Regions from separate parts of the Thalassotalea insulae genome, predicted to be linked through region 2. Evidence: predicted binding sites of a transcription regulator. Region 2 holds the regulator's gene; each other region holds the start of a gene.
The links. Region 2 encodes sigma-54, which starts transcription at its own class of promoters, with help from an activator protein. Its sites were predicted from a motif close to GTTGGCACGNNNNTNGNNT; they were not measured.
Positions count from the first base shown of each region.

Region 1: the regulator sigma-54 is predicted to act here: its motif matches at 2,010-2,028, upstream of flgA (flagellar basal body P-ring formation chaperone FlgA).
Region 3: the regulator sigma-54 is predicted to act here: its motif matches at 2,558-2,576, upstream of flgF (flagellar basal-body rod protein FlgF).

Region 1 covers NZ_BSST01000001.1:1,078,658-1,083,012, forward strand. Annotated here, with positions in the region: gene flgB (flagellar basal body rod protein FlgB) at 1-98, opposite strand, end outside; gene QQK06_RS05025 (CheR family methyltransferase) at 170-1,000, opposite strand; gene QQK06_RS05030 (chemotaxis protein) at 1,035-1,967, opposite strand; gene flgA (flagellar basal body P-ring formation chaperone FlgA) at 2,144-2,833, shown strand; gene flgM (flagellar biosynthesis anti-sigma factor FlgM) at 2,909-3,223, shown strand; gene QQK06_RS05045 (flagella synthesis protein FlgN) at 3,258-3,689, shown strand; gene QQK06_RS05050 (LPP20 family lipoprotein) at 3,907-4,355, opposite strand, start outside.
Region 2 covers NZ_BSST01000001.1:1,381,910-1,386,264, forward strand. Annotated here, with positions in the region: gene lptC (LPS export ABC transporter periplasmic protein LptC) at 1-373, shown strand, start outside; gene lptA (lipopolysaccharide transport periplasmic protein LptA) at 339-863, shown strand; gene lptB (LPS export ABC transporter ATP-binding protein) at 860-1,591, shown strand; gene QQK06_RS06340 (RNA polymerase factor sigma-54) at 1,648-3,153, shown strand; gene hpf (ribosome hibernation promoting factor) at 3,176-3,463, shown strand; gene ptsN (PTS IIA-like nitrogen regulatory protein PtsN) at 3,496-3,948, shown strand; gene rapZ (RNase adapter RapZ) at 3,974-4,355, shown strand, end outside.
Region 3 covers NZ_BSST01000001.1:1,072,922-1,077,276, reverse strand. Annotated here, with positions in the region: gene QQK06_RS05010 (flagellar hook assembly protein FlgD) at 1-57, shown strand, start outside; gene flgE (flagellar hook protein FlgE) at 120-1,457, shown strand; gene QQK06_RS05000 (hypothetical protein) at 1,625-2,350, shown strand; gene flgF (flagellar basal-body rod protein FlgF) at 2,612-3,352, shown strand; gene flgG (flagellar basal-body rod protein FlgG) at 3,373-4,161, shown strand; gene flgH (flagellar basal body L-ring protein FlgH) at 4,180-4,355, shown strand, end outside.

The sequences.
Region 1 (4,355 bases), 300 kb from region 2:
GCATTGGCAATATTTGCCGCTATTACTTCAGCATTTTTTGCCCGCACTTGTAAACTATCAGGAAGGATCCCAAATGCTTTCTCAAAACTTATGGCCATAAAGCTACCTCCAATCTTCTGGAAGAAGCCATTCAATATTTATGCCATAGATTTTTTAAATAGGAGGAGGGTTACTTTTTACGGTAAACGATACCGGGATTACAACGGATCATTTCAAAGTTTTGGTTCAGGCCAGATAACGACTCAGAAGCTCCTAAAAATAGGTAACCTCCAGGATTTAGCACGCCGTGTATTTGCGATAAAATTTGTTTTTTAATTTCAGGTGCAAAGTAAATTAATACATTGCGACAAAAGACAATATCAAAACGCCCCATTAGGCTATAACTACCTAATAAATTGAGTTGTCTGAAATTAACCAATTTTTTGACGGGATCTTTGACTTTAAGCATACCGTTATCAGCCGACTCAAAAAACAAACGCTTACGTTCTGCCGACAAACCTCGCGCTAACGCTAATGAATCATAACGCGCATATTTACAGTGCTCTAACATGGTATTTGAAATATCAGTGCCAATAATTTGCACGCTGCCAGGCAAATTCCCCGGATTACTCTGCTGATACTCCATCGCGGACATTGCAATAGAATAAGGTTCCTGACCAGAAGAACTAGCCGCCGACCAAATTTTAACGGGTGTTTTTTGTCCTTTAAATTCTGGAAATAAACGTTTTTTCAACAATTCGAACGGATATTCGTCACGAAACCATAAGGTTTCATTGGTGGTCATGGCGTCAATAACCGAGGCGCGTAGTTGCCGCTCCGTTGGGCTTAACGTGCGGTTAACCAACTCACCTAAGGTGGCAATATCAAATTTTGCCATTAACGGTGCCAAGCGGCTTTTTACTAGATACTGCTTATTTTCACCTAGTACGATCCCGCATTGTTGCTCCAAAAACTCTCTAAATTGATGATAGCTCTTATCATCAAGCTGACGAGATGCCACTATATTGTTTCCACCTTAATAATTACTCGCTAAATCAAGATAGCTCTTTTTTGTTCAACCACTTTTTCACCGCTGTCGCTAATTCATCAGGATGAAACTTAGGGATAAAATCTTCAGCACCTACTTTTTCGACCATAGCGTTGTTAAAGACGCCGCTGAGCGAAGTATGCAATATCACTGGCATTTTACGCAACTGTTCATTACTCTTAATTTCTGCCGTCAGGGTGTAGCCATCCATTTCCGGCATTTCAATATCAGAAATTAATAATGCCACTTTTTCGTCGATGGAATCACAGCCTTCCGCTAACGCATTTAACTGATCTAATGCATCCTGACCATTTTTTGCCAACACCATATTTAGCCCAAGTGGCTCTAACGCTCTTTTTACCTGGTTACGGGCAACGGTGGAGTCATCGGCAATCATAATTACCCGCTCACCAATACTTTTACCGAAAGACTCATCTTTAACATCGTCACTAAGCTCCGTTGACACAGGGCTGATCTCATTAAGAATTTTTTCTACGTCTAAAATGGAAACCATTTCTTTATCAATTTCTGTCACCGCAGTTAAATAACTGGACTTTCCAGTCCCTTCTGGCGGCGGCATTATGTCTTGCCAGCTTAAGGTAACAATACGTTCGACACCTGCAACCAAAAAACCCTGCACACTGCGATTGTACTCAGCAATAATAACGAATGAATTTTCATCAGGGGTAATTTCGGGGCCGCCTGTCGCTTTACTTAAATCGATAACGGAAATCGTTTGCCCACGGATATGAGCCACCCCTTTAATAAATTTGTCCTGCTTAGGTAACAAGGTTAAACGAGGGCATGGCATCACTTCCCGCACTTTAAATACGTTTATTCCAAACCTCTGCGGGCCAACTAACTTAAATAACAATAACTCAAGCCTGTTTTGACCAACCAACTGGGTTCGTTGGTTTACTGAATCTAAAATACCAGCCATAAAAACCTCATATAGAATGGACCTAATTAACCGCTCACTCATTTAGGCACAATTCTTGATTGTACATATTACCTAGTTAAATTCGCCTGAAAATTGACGGATTTAGCCCGTTACTCTCTCTATAAATAAAGCATAGACGAGTATTTGAATTTCCCTAGTACTAGATTACAAAATTTATGAGCAAATTAAAGATATTTATAACATTTTCACTGTTGTTACCCGTTTTAGCTTCCAGCAATGCGAAAAGCTATAGTGCTGATGATGTCATAAATTTTGCAAAAGCATATGTTGAACAAAACATCGAGCAACCAGCAAACGGAAAAATTCAGGTCACTCCGGCAACAATCGACCCCAGGATCACTATTAAGCCTTGCTCGGTGCCGCTGAGCGCAAATATACCTGAAAACTATTCTAGTAGAAATCTAAATGTGAAAATTTCTTGTGAAAGTTCAACACCCTGGCAATTATTTCTCCCGGTTAAAGTAGAAACTACCGTGCCAGTGTTAGTCAGTAATGGAAAAATTGCTAAAGGCAGTATCTTATCAAATGACAATATCCGCATCGAATGGCATGACTTGTACCGGATCAGAGGTGAAGTTATTGACGAACCATCAAAAGTATTAGGTGCCCGCACCAAGCGTACATTAACAGCAGGAGCTATAATTACTAACAAGGTGATTTGTGTAGTGTGTAAAGGAGAAACTGTAACCATCAGTGCCGAATCTGATAGCTTTATCATTAAAACCTCTGGCATTGCGCTTAAAAATGCAACCTTTGATGAGCAAGTCAGAGTGAGAAATTCCCGTTCCGGTAAGGTGATCACCGCGCAGGTTAAATCGATTAATCAAGTGGTAATTAATTTATAAAAAATGTTAAAGTAACAGGGTAATTTGCCGATAAAAAGATAGAAATCTAGTATTAGTTGCCAATAGGATTTAATTATGGCTATGAATATCAACAACTTGACCAATAATAATCAAGTTAAACAGAAAATTGATCAGCAAACTCAAGTAAAACAGCAAGCAACACAAAACTCTGCTGCGGCTGAGCAATCAAAAGTAGCGAGTAAAGACTCAGTTTCTATTACCCCTCAGGCAAAACAATTAGGCGAATTACAGAAAAAGGCCAATGAAAGTTCAGCTGTAAACCAGAAAAAAGTAGAACAACTTAAGAAAGCCATAATGTCTGGCGAGTACAAAATTAACCCTGAAAAGTTAGCCGCTAGCATAGCTAACTTTGAATTTAAACTTGGGTAATAACCAAGCATAATAATGAATTAAGGATAGTCAGGTGTCGTCAGAATCAGTATATTTTTCTCAATTGCAAACCCAGCTTGAACAATTGCAACAATTAGAAGTAATTATTGATAATGAAAAGCAGATCTTACAACAACACGATCCCGATAAGCTGACGGAAATTTCTGAGCAAAAAAATCAATTATTACTGACTATCCAAGCGTTAGATAAGCAATTTGAACAAAGTCTACAATTTAAAAATGAAAAAGCACAAGGCTTGTTTACTGAAATACTTACCGATATAGAAGCTGTGCTAGTTCGTTGCAAAGAAAAAAATCAAATCAATGGCCAAATTATTCAGCAATCATCGCTCGCCGTAGAACGCATGAAAACGACGCTGTTACAAAATCATAATAAATCTTCAATGACCTACGATAATAAAGGCAAAACCAGCGGTGGATTAAGTAGTTTGGGGATCAAAGCCTAATTAACCACAAATCAAATAAATTTCGTTACTGCTATACATATTTTTAGCCCGCAACATTTCCCTCATATTTGACTCTGACATTCTGCTGCGCTCTAGCTTCTATACCCATCCACTCGTATACAGGCACACTTCTATTGCGATATACCGTACACCCTATACATAAAATCCGGCAAGTTGCCGGATTTTTAACTGTCTTTTTATTGATGGAAATATAGGATCAGTAATATCGCACGTCTTTTATTTCTTTGTGATTGCTGTTAGCAAGATACAAATCATAAACATCGTTAAAGTCTAATGACAACTCAGTAGTATAAGTATCACCAACTGGATAGCTCTTTAATACTTTTGCACCGCGAATAATACCGTTAACCGAAGCGGTAAGTTCTTGATTATTTACGATTAGATTTGCCATTGTCGTGCTATCATTAATGTGCTGACCATAAACTTGTTCGGCTAACTCTGCATAAGCGGCAAGTTTAGATGCTTTAATTGCCATTAACATCCGCTGGGTTTTATTCTGTGATTTTTGTAAGCTAATAGGAGCCTGCCCTATCGCCTTTAACACCGGAAAACGCTCTGGTTTAACCCGTTGCCACTGCACATGTTTATCGTAAATACTACTACAACCAGTTAAATATAAGGTACTCATGCCAAGGATTACGGCAG
Region 2 (4,355 bases):
AGCTCGAATGGAACATTATGCCAGTTTAGCGGTCACACACTTTGAGTTCCCTAAATATACCTTATATCCAAACAATAGCGATTCTCCATGGAAAATAACTGCAAATGAAGGCACACTTTACAATAACAATAGGGTAAAATTGGAAAATCGAGTCACACTCGTTGCAACAGATAACACTAGTTTAATTCAGGAAATTAATGGAAAATATTTAGAATTGGACTTAAAAACAAATATTATTAGCTCAAACAATAAGATAGAGATTAAAGGAAAAGATTTCTTGATGACAGGCTCAGGGCTGATAGTTGACTTAAACACTAAACAAGTAACACTAACAAACCATGAAAAAACCATTTATCAACATCATCAGAAATAGCTTACTCAGTTTCGGTGTTTTTCTAGGATTAGTGAATCAAGCCTACGCAGAAAAATCGGATCTTAAGCAAGAAATTAAAATTGATGCCGCTCGTCAGGCAGCAGATCTCAAAAATAAAATCTTCAGTTATATTGATGATGTTGTCATCACTCAAGGTTCTTTGATAATTGAAGCTGATCTAGTGCAAGTACTAACTGAAGCGAAAACCGACAATAAAACCTATATTGCCAAAGGCGATCCCGCCACATTTAAACAAACATTAGAAGATGGTACGCCTATTTATCTGCAAGCCAATGAAATCAAATATCAACCAGGTAAAAATACCGTTATTATTTCCGGTAATGCCGAGTTACGTCAGGAAGGCAGTAAAGTCAGTAGTAGCATTATTACTTATAACTTTCTGACCGAACAAGTACTGGCAAATAGTGACAGCAACGAACGCGTTCAAACGGTATTACAGCCACAAGCTTTAGATAAGAAGAAAAAATGACTCGCGCTACTTTAATTGCTCAAAACCTTGCCAAATCCTATAAAGGTAGAAAAGTTGTCAAAAACGTTGGCATGAAAGTCAAAGAAGGGCAAATCGTTGGCTTACTAGGGCCAAATGGTGCCGGTAAAACCACGTCTTTTTATATGATAGTAGGTCTGGTTAACAATGACAGTGGCACTATTACCTTAAATGATGAAGATATTACTTTACTGCCAATGCATGAAAGAGCGCGTAAAGGCATAGGTTATTTACCTCAAGAAGCGTCAATCTTTCGTAAACTCACTGTCTATGAAAATATTATGGCGATTCTGCAAACCAGAAAAGAACTTTCTGAAGTGGAGCGGGAAGAACAACTCGAGCACCTGGTCGAAGAGTTTAATATTGGCCATATTACCGAAAATTTAGGCATGAGTCTTTCCGGTGGTGAACGACGCCGAGTTGAAATTGCCCGAGCATTAGCCGCAGAACCAAAATTTATTCTGTTAGATGAACCATTTGCCGGTGTCGACCCCATCTCAGTAGGAGATATAAAAAAAATTATTCTACACTTAAAGCAACGAGGCATTGGAATCTTAATCACAGACCACAATGTCAGAGAAACACTAGATGTTTGTGAGCATGCCTATATTGTCAGCCATGGCGAATTAATCGCCGAAGGCAATGCAGATCAAATTCTTGCTAATCAACAAGTAAGAGATGTATACCTTGGTGAGCAATTCACGCTATAGTTATGATATGCTCCAGAGAAGATAATGATAACAATTAACAGGAAATATATTCATTAATGCGCCCTAGTCTGCAGCTCCGAATTGGACAACAACTTACAATGACGCCACAATTGCAGCAAGCAATCAAACTGCTGCAATTATCCACATTGGATCTTCAACAGGAAATTCAGGAAGCGTTAGAAAGCAATCCTTTACTAGAGGTCGATGAATCAACTCCAAACAATCAGGAATCGCAGCCCGATCATTTAGAAGAAGCTTTTTCCGCCACAAGTTCATCACCAAACAATGACTCATCCGATGGTAGTGAAGATTCAACACCTACTGCAGATGAAATCAGCACTACAGAAGCCATGGATAAATCGGATATCCCGGAAGAATTAAATATTGATACTACCTGGGACGAATCTTTTAGTGCCGGTGTATCTAGTTCAGGCGTAGGCGTTGCTTCTGAAGATTATACTTACCAAGGTGAAACCACAGATTCCATTCAAGATCATCTGCGCTGGCAAATGGAACTTACACCTTTTAGTGAAACAGATTTAGCCATTGCCACGGCTATTATTGACGCCATCGATGATGCTGGTTACTTAACGGTAACGGCAGAAGACATTTTAGAATCTCTTGGCCATGAAGGCGTAGAATTAGACGAAGTGGAAGCCGTACTCAAGCGCATTAACATGTTTGATCCCGTTGGTGTCGGTGCTCGCTCGATCCCTGAGTGCTTATTGATCCAACTGAATCAGTTTGATAAAAGTACGCCTTGGCTAGCAGAAAGCAAGCAGATCATTACTGAGCATATAGATTTATTAGGTAACCGTGATTATCGACAAATCATGCGTAAAACCCGCTTGAAAGAAGATCAATTGCGAGAAGTCATTAAACTCATTCAATCATTAGATCCTCGTCCTGGCGACAGTGTTATTAAAAGCGAAGAGCAATACGTTATTCCAGACGTCTCGGTCGAGAAGAAAAACGGTCGTTGGGTAGTTGAACTTAATCCAGATACAGCACCTAAACTTTCTGTTAATCAACAATATGCTTCAATGGCACGTTCAATGAAGTCATCCAGTGACAGCCAGTTTATTCGCTCTAACCTGCAGGAAGCGAAATGGTTTATTAAAAGTCTGGAGAGCAGAAACGATACCTTATTAAAAGTTTCCAATTGCATAGTACAACGTCAGCAAGGCTTTTTTGAACACGGCCCAGAAGCCATGCGCCCTATGGTACTAAATGACATTGCCGAAGCTGTTGATATGCATGAATCGACCATTTCCCGTGTAACTACCCAAAAATACATGCATACCCCAAGAGGGATTTTTGAACTGAAATATTTTTTCTCCAGCCATGTCAGTACCGAAAATGGCGGAGAGTGCTCTTCTACTGCAATTCGCGCGTTAATCAAAAAACTCGTGGCAGCAGAAATTCCAGCTAAGCCATTAAGCGATAGTAAAATGGCAGAATTATTAGCTGAACAAGGTATCAACGTTGCTCGTCGCACTATAGCCAAATATCGTGAATCTTTGTCTATTCCTCCGTCGAACCAACGTAAGAGTCTTCTTTAATTAACAATAAGGATTTAAGCTTATGCAAATTAATCTTGCCGGTCACCATGTAGAAATTACCGACTCATTACGCGAATCTGTTCATAGCAAGTTTGCAAAGCTAGAACGACATTTTGATCATATTAATAATGTCCATGTCGTGCTAACCGTAGAAAAACTAAATCAAATCGCCGAAGCAACCGTGCATTTAAACGGTAACGAAATACACGCTAAAGCTGAAAATGGTGACATGTATGTCTCTATTGATGCCTTAGTCAGTAAACTGGATAAACAAGTATTAAAATATAAGGGTAAGCTTAATCAGCACTAACCCATTCTTTATGTCAAATTCGAAAGAACCTTATGAATTTATCTGACATCATTACTCAGGACTGCACCATGTGTGCAGTTCCTGCTACTAGCAAAAAGAAAATGCTAGAAACGCTGTGTGAAAAAGCAGCAGCCTCCAACACTCACTACAACACTTATCAGTTACTTGAAAGTTTATTGGTCAGAGAGAAAATGGGCTCAACCGGCATAGGTAACGGTATTGCGATTCCACATGGACGATTACCACACGGAGAGCAAGTGATTGCTATCGTGGCAACATCAGCAAATCCCATTGCCTTTGACGCCATAGATAACCGCCCGGTCGACATTTTTATCGCGCTATTTGTACCTGAAGAACATTGCCAGCAACACCTATCGACATTACAAAGTATTGCAAAAATCTTTAGTAATAAACAGGTATGCAAACAGGCAAGAAAGTGTCAAAGTAATGCCGAATTATATCAGTTAATCAAAGACAACTGTTAACACGGCTAAAAGGAAATCAATATTAATGAAACTCACGATTGTCAGTGGCCGTTCTGGCTCTGGTAAAACTGTAGCTCTTCGCGTTCTAGAAGATTTAGGTTACTACTGCGTTGACAACATTCCAGTAAATTTACTGCCAGCATTAACTCATACGGTGATCAACGACTATGAAACAGTCGCAGTAAGCCTTGATGTTCGCAACCTGCCGGCAGAACCAAGTGATGTTTCAGAGATCATAGATTATCTCCCTAGTGCCGTAGAACTAAGTATCGTTTACTTAGATGCGGATGATAGCGACCTGATCAGACGATTCAGTGAAACGCGCCGACTACATCCGCTGATCAAACAAAATATCGCTCTTGATCAAGCTATTTCGCTGGAGAAAAAGCTTTTAGAGCCAATAGCCA
Region 3 (4,355 bases), 310 kb from region 2:
CTAAATGGTGGTAGCTCAATGGCATTATCTGATGTTGTTGAAGTTTCCGAAGGCTAGTAGCCTGAATATTTAAATATTCAGGCTACAGCAAGTACAGAATTTTTATATGAGGTGAAGTTATGTCATTTAATATAGCACTAAGCGGGTTAAATGCCGCGCAAAAAGACTTAGATGTTACATCTAATAATATTGCCAATGTGAATACCACAGGGTTTAAAGAGTCACGTGCCGAATTTGTCGATGTTTATGCTGCGTCGTTATTAGCCGGCGGTAAAACCAAAGTCGGTGACGGTGTGTTGACTGCCGATGTTGCGCAGCAGTTTGCTCAGGGCAGTATTAAATTTACCAGTAATGCGCTGGATTTGGCGATCACCGGCAATGGCTTTTTCGCTACTGTACCTGAATTAGATAGCTTGGAAGTGTCTTATACTCGGGCCGGTGAATTTAAACTCAATGCTGACAACTTTGTTGTTAACTCGGCTGGCGGTCATTTATTAGGCTTCCCGGTTAATGCGGATGGTACTTCATCATCGGTCGCCTTAAGTACCGCAAAACCAATTCGTATTCCAACGGCTTCCGGTGCGCCGCAGCAATCATCGGAAGTAGATATTCGGATGAACTTACCGGCCGGTGATGCGGTGCCACCATTTGCCTTTGACCATACCGACCCGTTAACCTTTAATAATTCGACTTCGGTAACTATCTTTGACTCTTTAGGTGACAGCCATGTCATGACCTATTATTTTCGAAAAGTCGCTGCCAATGAATGGGATGTGCATACCGCAGTTGACGGTACCTTAGTGAATGTTGTTGATACCGGTACCGGTACTGGTACACAAAGCGATGGTGTTACCCCTGCAGCAGCTGGTGCTGCTGGTGCTGCCCGTTTGTATTATAGTCCTGGTGGTGATTTTGTCGGTCAATATCCTGATACTATAACAACGACTATCTTGGGAGCTGGTATTTTAACTAACGGCGCAGATCCTAATCAGACAATTACCGTAGACTTTAATTTAGATACTACCGGGCCTAACCCGAATGAACCAACCCAGTTTGCTTCCAACTTTGAAGTCACTTCGTTAGAGCAGGATGGTTTGGCGGTTGGCCGTTTAACCGGTCTGGATATCGATGCCGATGGTCTGGTACGGGCTACTTACAGTAATGGTACCTCTGAGCCATTATCTCGGATTGCTTTAGTCGGTTTTGCCAATAACCAGGGCTTAACTCAGGTCGGCGGTACTTCGTGGAAAGAAAGCCTGGTTTCCGGTGAACCACTAGCCGGGGAAGCAGGTTCAGGAACGTTCGGGACTATTAACTCGTCGGCGCTGGAACAATCGAATGTTAACTTAACGTCCGAGCTTATCGACTTGATTTCCGCCCAGCGAAACTTCCAGGCGAACTCACGGGCACTGGAAGTGGACAATCAGCTCAACCAGACGATTTTACAAATCCGTTAACACTAATGTTTAATTGATAACAACAAAAGCAGCACGATGTGCTGCTTTTTATTTTTAATTTTTTTCTTTATAGTTGCTTGTGAATGGCAAAAATGGATTTTTGCATTTGCAATCTTTCCTTTTTGATATTCTTATAAATTTTAAATAGTTATAGAAAGAGGATAAAAATGATTAAAGGAATTATTGTTAGTGTTGCATTATTGAGTGCCTCAGCCCACGCTGAATTTATTGTAAAAGACTGGAAAGTTCCAGGTGATGGGCTAATTATAGAAGATACTGTTTCTCAGCTAGAGTGGTTGAGTCCATCGGTTACTATGGGAAGTCATGTTTCAAATTCTTTATTCAATGTCTATCGAAGAACACAGGAAACTGTCGAACCAGGATATGAATTTTTGAATTATGATCTTATTGGCTGGCGTATTGCCAACCATGAAGAAATGTCTAGTTTGTTTATTCATTCATTTCCTTCTATTCCAGAGTATATAACCCGTGATGATCAATTCTCTATTGATTATCCTGCTCCAACTCCTGTAGAGGCTCAAGCGGCAATAGATTTTGTTTCTCTATTTAAAACGGCTAATTATACTAGCTCTGGAATTTATTGTAGGAATGATATAGATGTAACTCAATATTCTTCGACCGACTCTGGTTGCTCAGTATGGTCTGTAATTACTGGAAGCAAAGTGGAAGGATTAGATCAAACTATATATGGTGCTAATGTGATAGGAAGTTATGGTAAGTGGTTGGTTAGAGGGACACTTGTACCTGATGAAGATACATGCCCATCGATACTTACTGAAATGACTCGTCAACAGGCAATTGAATATATAGAGCATTTAAGTAGTCAATTGACGGATCCGAATGCAACAGTAATTACTCCTTTAGATTTTTAGTCAATAATACTAAGCCCTTTTAAATAAGGGCTTTTATGTACAGGATGTACGGTATAGCGTGGGTTCATGGACGAACAGGAACGCATATGTACCGTAGGCCGTCCTGAGCGCAGCGAAGTGCGATAATTACGTTTTTTGTTGAGGCAAGTCTCAACCTACACCTCGCCATCCACCAATAGATTTTTCTTTATCGTTTAACTTTTCATCTCTGGCACTTTATTTGCATTTATCCAGTTAAGATAGATTTTACCTGGATTGACGATGGATAAGATGCTCTATATCGCCATGAGTGGCGCCAAGCAAAATATGAAAGCGTTAGCGATTAATGCCAATAACTTAGCCAATGCTAAGACCACTGGTTTTAAGGCAGACCTAGCGCAGGCGCGCTCGATGCAGGCATTTGGTGAAGGGCTGCCAACCCGAGTGTTTGCCATGACGGAAAAATCCAGCCAAAACTTTGACAGTGGTGCTTTGTTAACTACGGGACGGGATCTGGATATTGCGGTGCAAGGACATGGCATGATTGCAGTTCAGGCAAGAGATGGTCGTGAAGGTTACACCCGTGACGGGCATTTATCGATAACTGAAGATGGCTATTTGCAAACTTCCCGTGGTGATTTAGTAATGGGTGACAGTGGACCTATTAGCTTACCGCTGCCAGTCAATAATATCGAGATCACTGCCGACGGTACCATCATGGTTCAACCTGCCGGAGCACCAACTACCATACAGGAAGAAGTGGCACGGATAAAACTGGTTAATCCTGATACCCGTACCTTAAAACGTGACAATGACGGTTTATTCCGTGGCAAGTTAAATGAATCTGATGCCGACGTTTCCGTACAGCTACGTAGCGGTATGTTGGAATCAAGTAATGTGAATCCGGTTGGTGAAATGACTGAGATGATTGCTTTGCAACGACAATTTGAAATGCAGTTGAAACTTATGAAAACCGCTGAGGAAATTGACTCAGCCAGTGCATCGCTATTGCGTGCATTCTAGATGAATTATTGAGGTGACTTATGAACGCAGCATTATGGATCAGTAAAACAGGCTTAGATGCACAATCGAAAGATATCGCGGTGATCTCCAACAACCTGGCTAATGCCAGCACCGTTGGTTTTAAGAAAAGCCGGGCGGTATTTGAAGATTTACTTTATCAAACCATTAATCAGCCCGGTGGTCGTTCAGCACAAGATACAGAAATGCCGTCTGGCTTAATGCTAGGTGCTGGTACTAAAGTGGTGGCAACCCAGAAAATTCATTCACAAGGGGATATGATCACTACAGATAATTCCCTAGATATGATGATTCAGGGCGAAGGATTTTTTCAGGTACAAATGCCGGATGGCTCTTTGTCTTATACCCGTAATGGTCAATTCACTATGGATGAAGAAGGCAATATGGTGACGCCAGGCGCCGGTTATTTATTGCAACCACAAATTACTTTGCCGGAAGATGCGCAGAGTGTGATCATTTCACAAGACGGTGAAGTGTCAGTAACGTTGCAAGGTCAGGCAGAACCTGCGGTAGTCGGGCAAATCAATACCGTTAATTTTGTTAACCCAACCGGGTTAGAACCTATCGGACAAAATTTGTTTGTTGAAACTGCGGTTAGTGGTACGCCACAAGAAGGTGTGCCTGGGCTGGAAGGCTTCGGCATGATAGTTCAAGGGGCATTAGAAACGTCTAATGTTAATACCACCGAAGAATTAGTGAACTTAATAGAAAGCCAACGGGTGTATGAAATGAATTCAAAAGTGATTTCAGCCGTTGACCAAATGCTTAGTTACATTAATCAGCAATTATAATTGATTGAGGTACGTCATATGAAAAAGTTAAGTCTACTACTTTGTGCATGGATGACGTTAACTGGCTGTGCCAGTGTAGAACAAGCGAAAACATTACCCGACGATCCGGAGTTTGCACCGATCTTACCGGAAATGGAAGAAGAACCAATTGTACCTACTGGCTCATTGTTTCGACCTAACTATGTCAACAATAT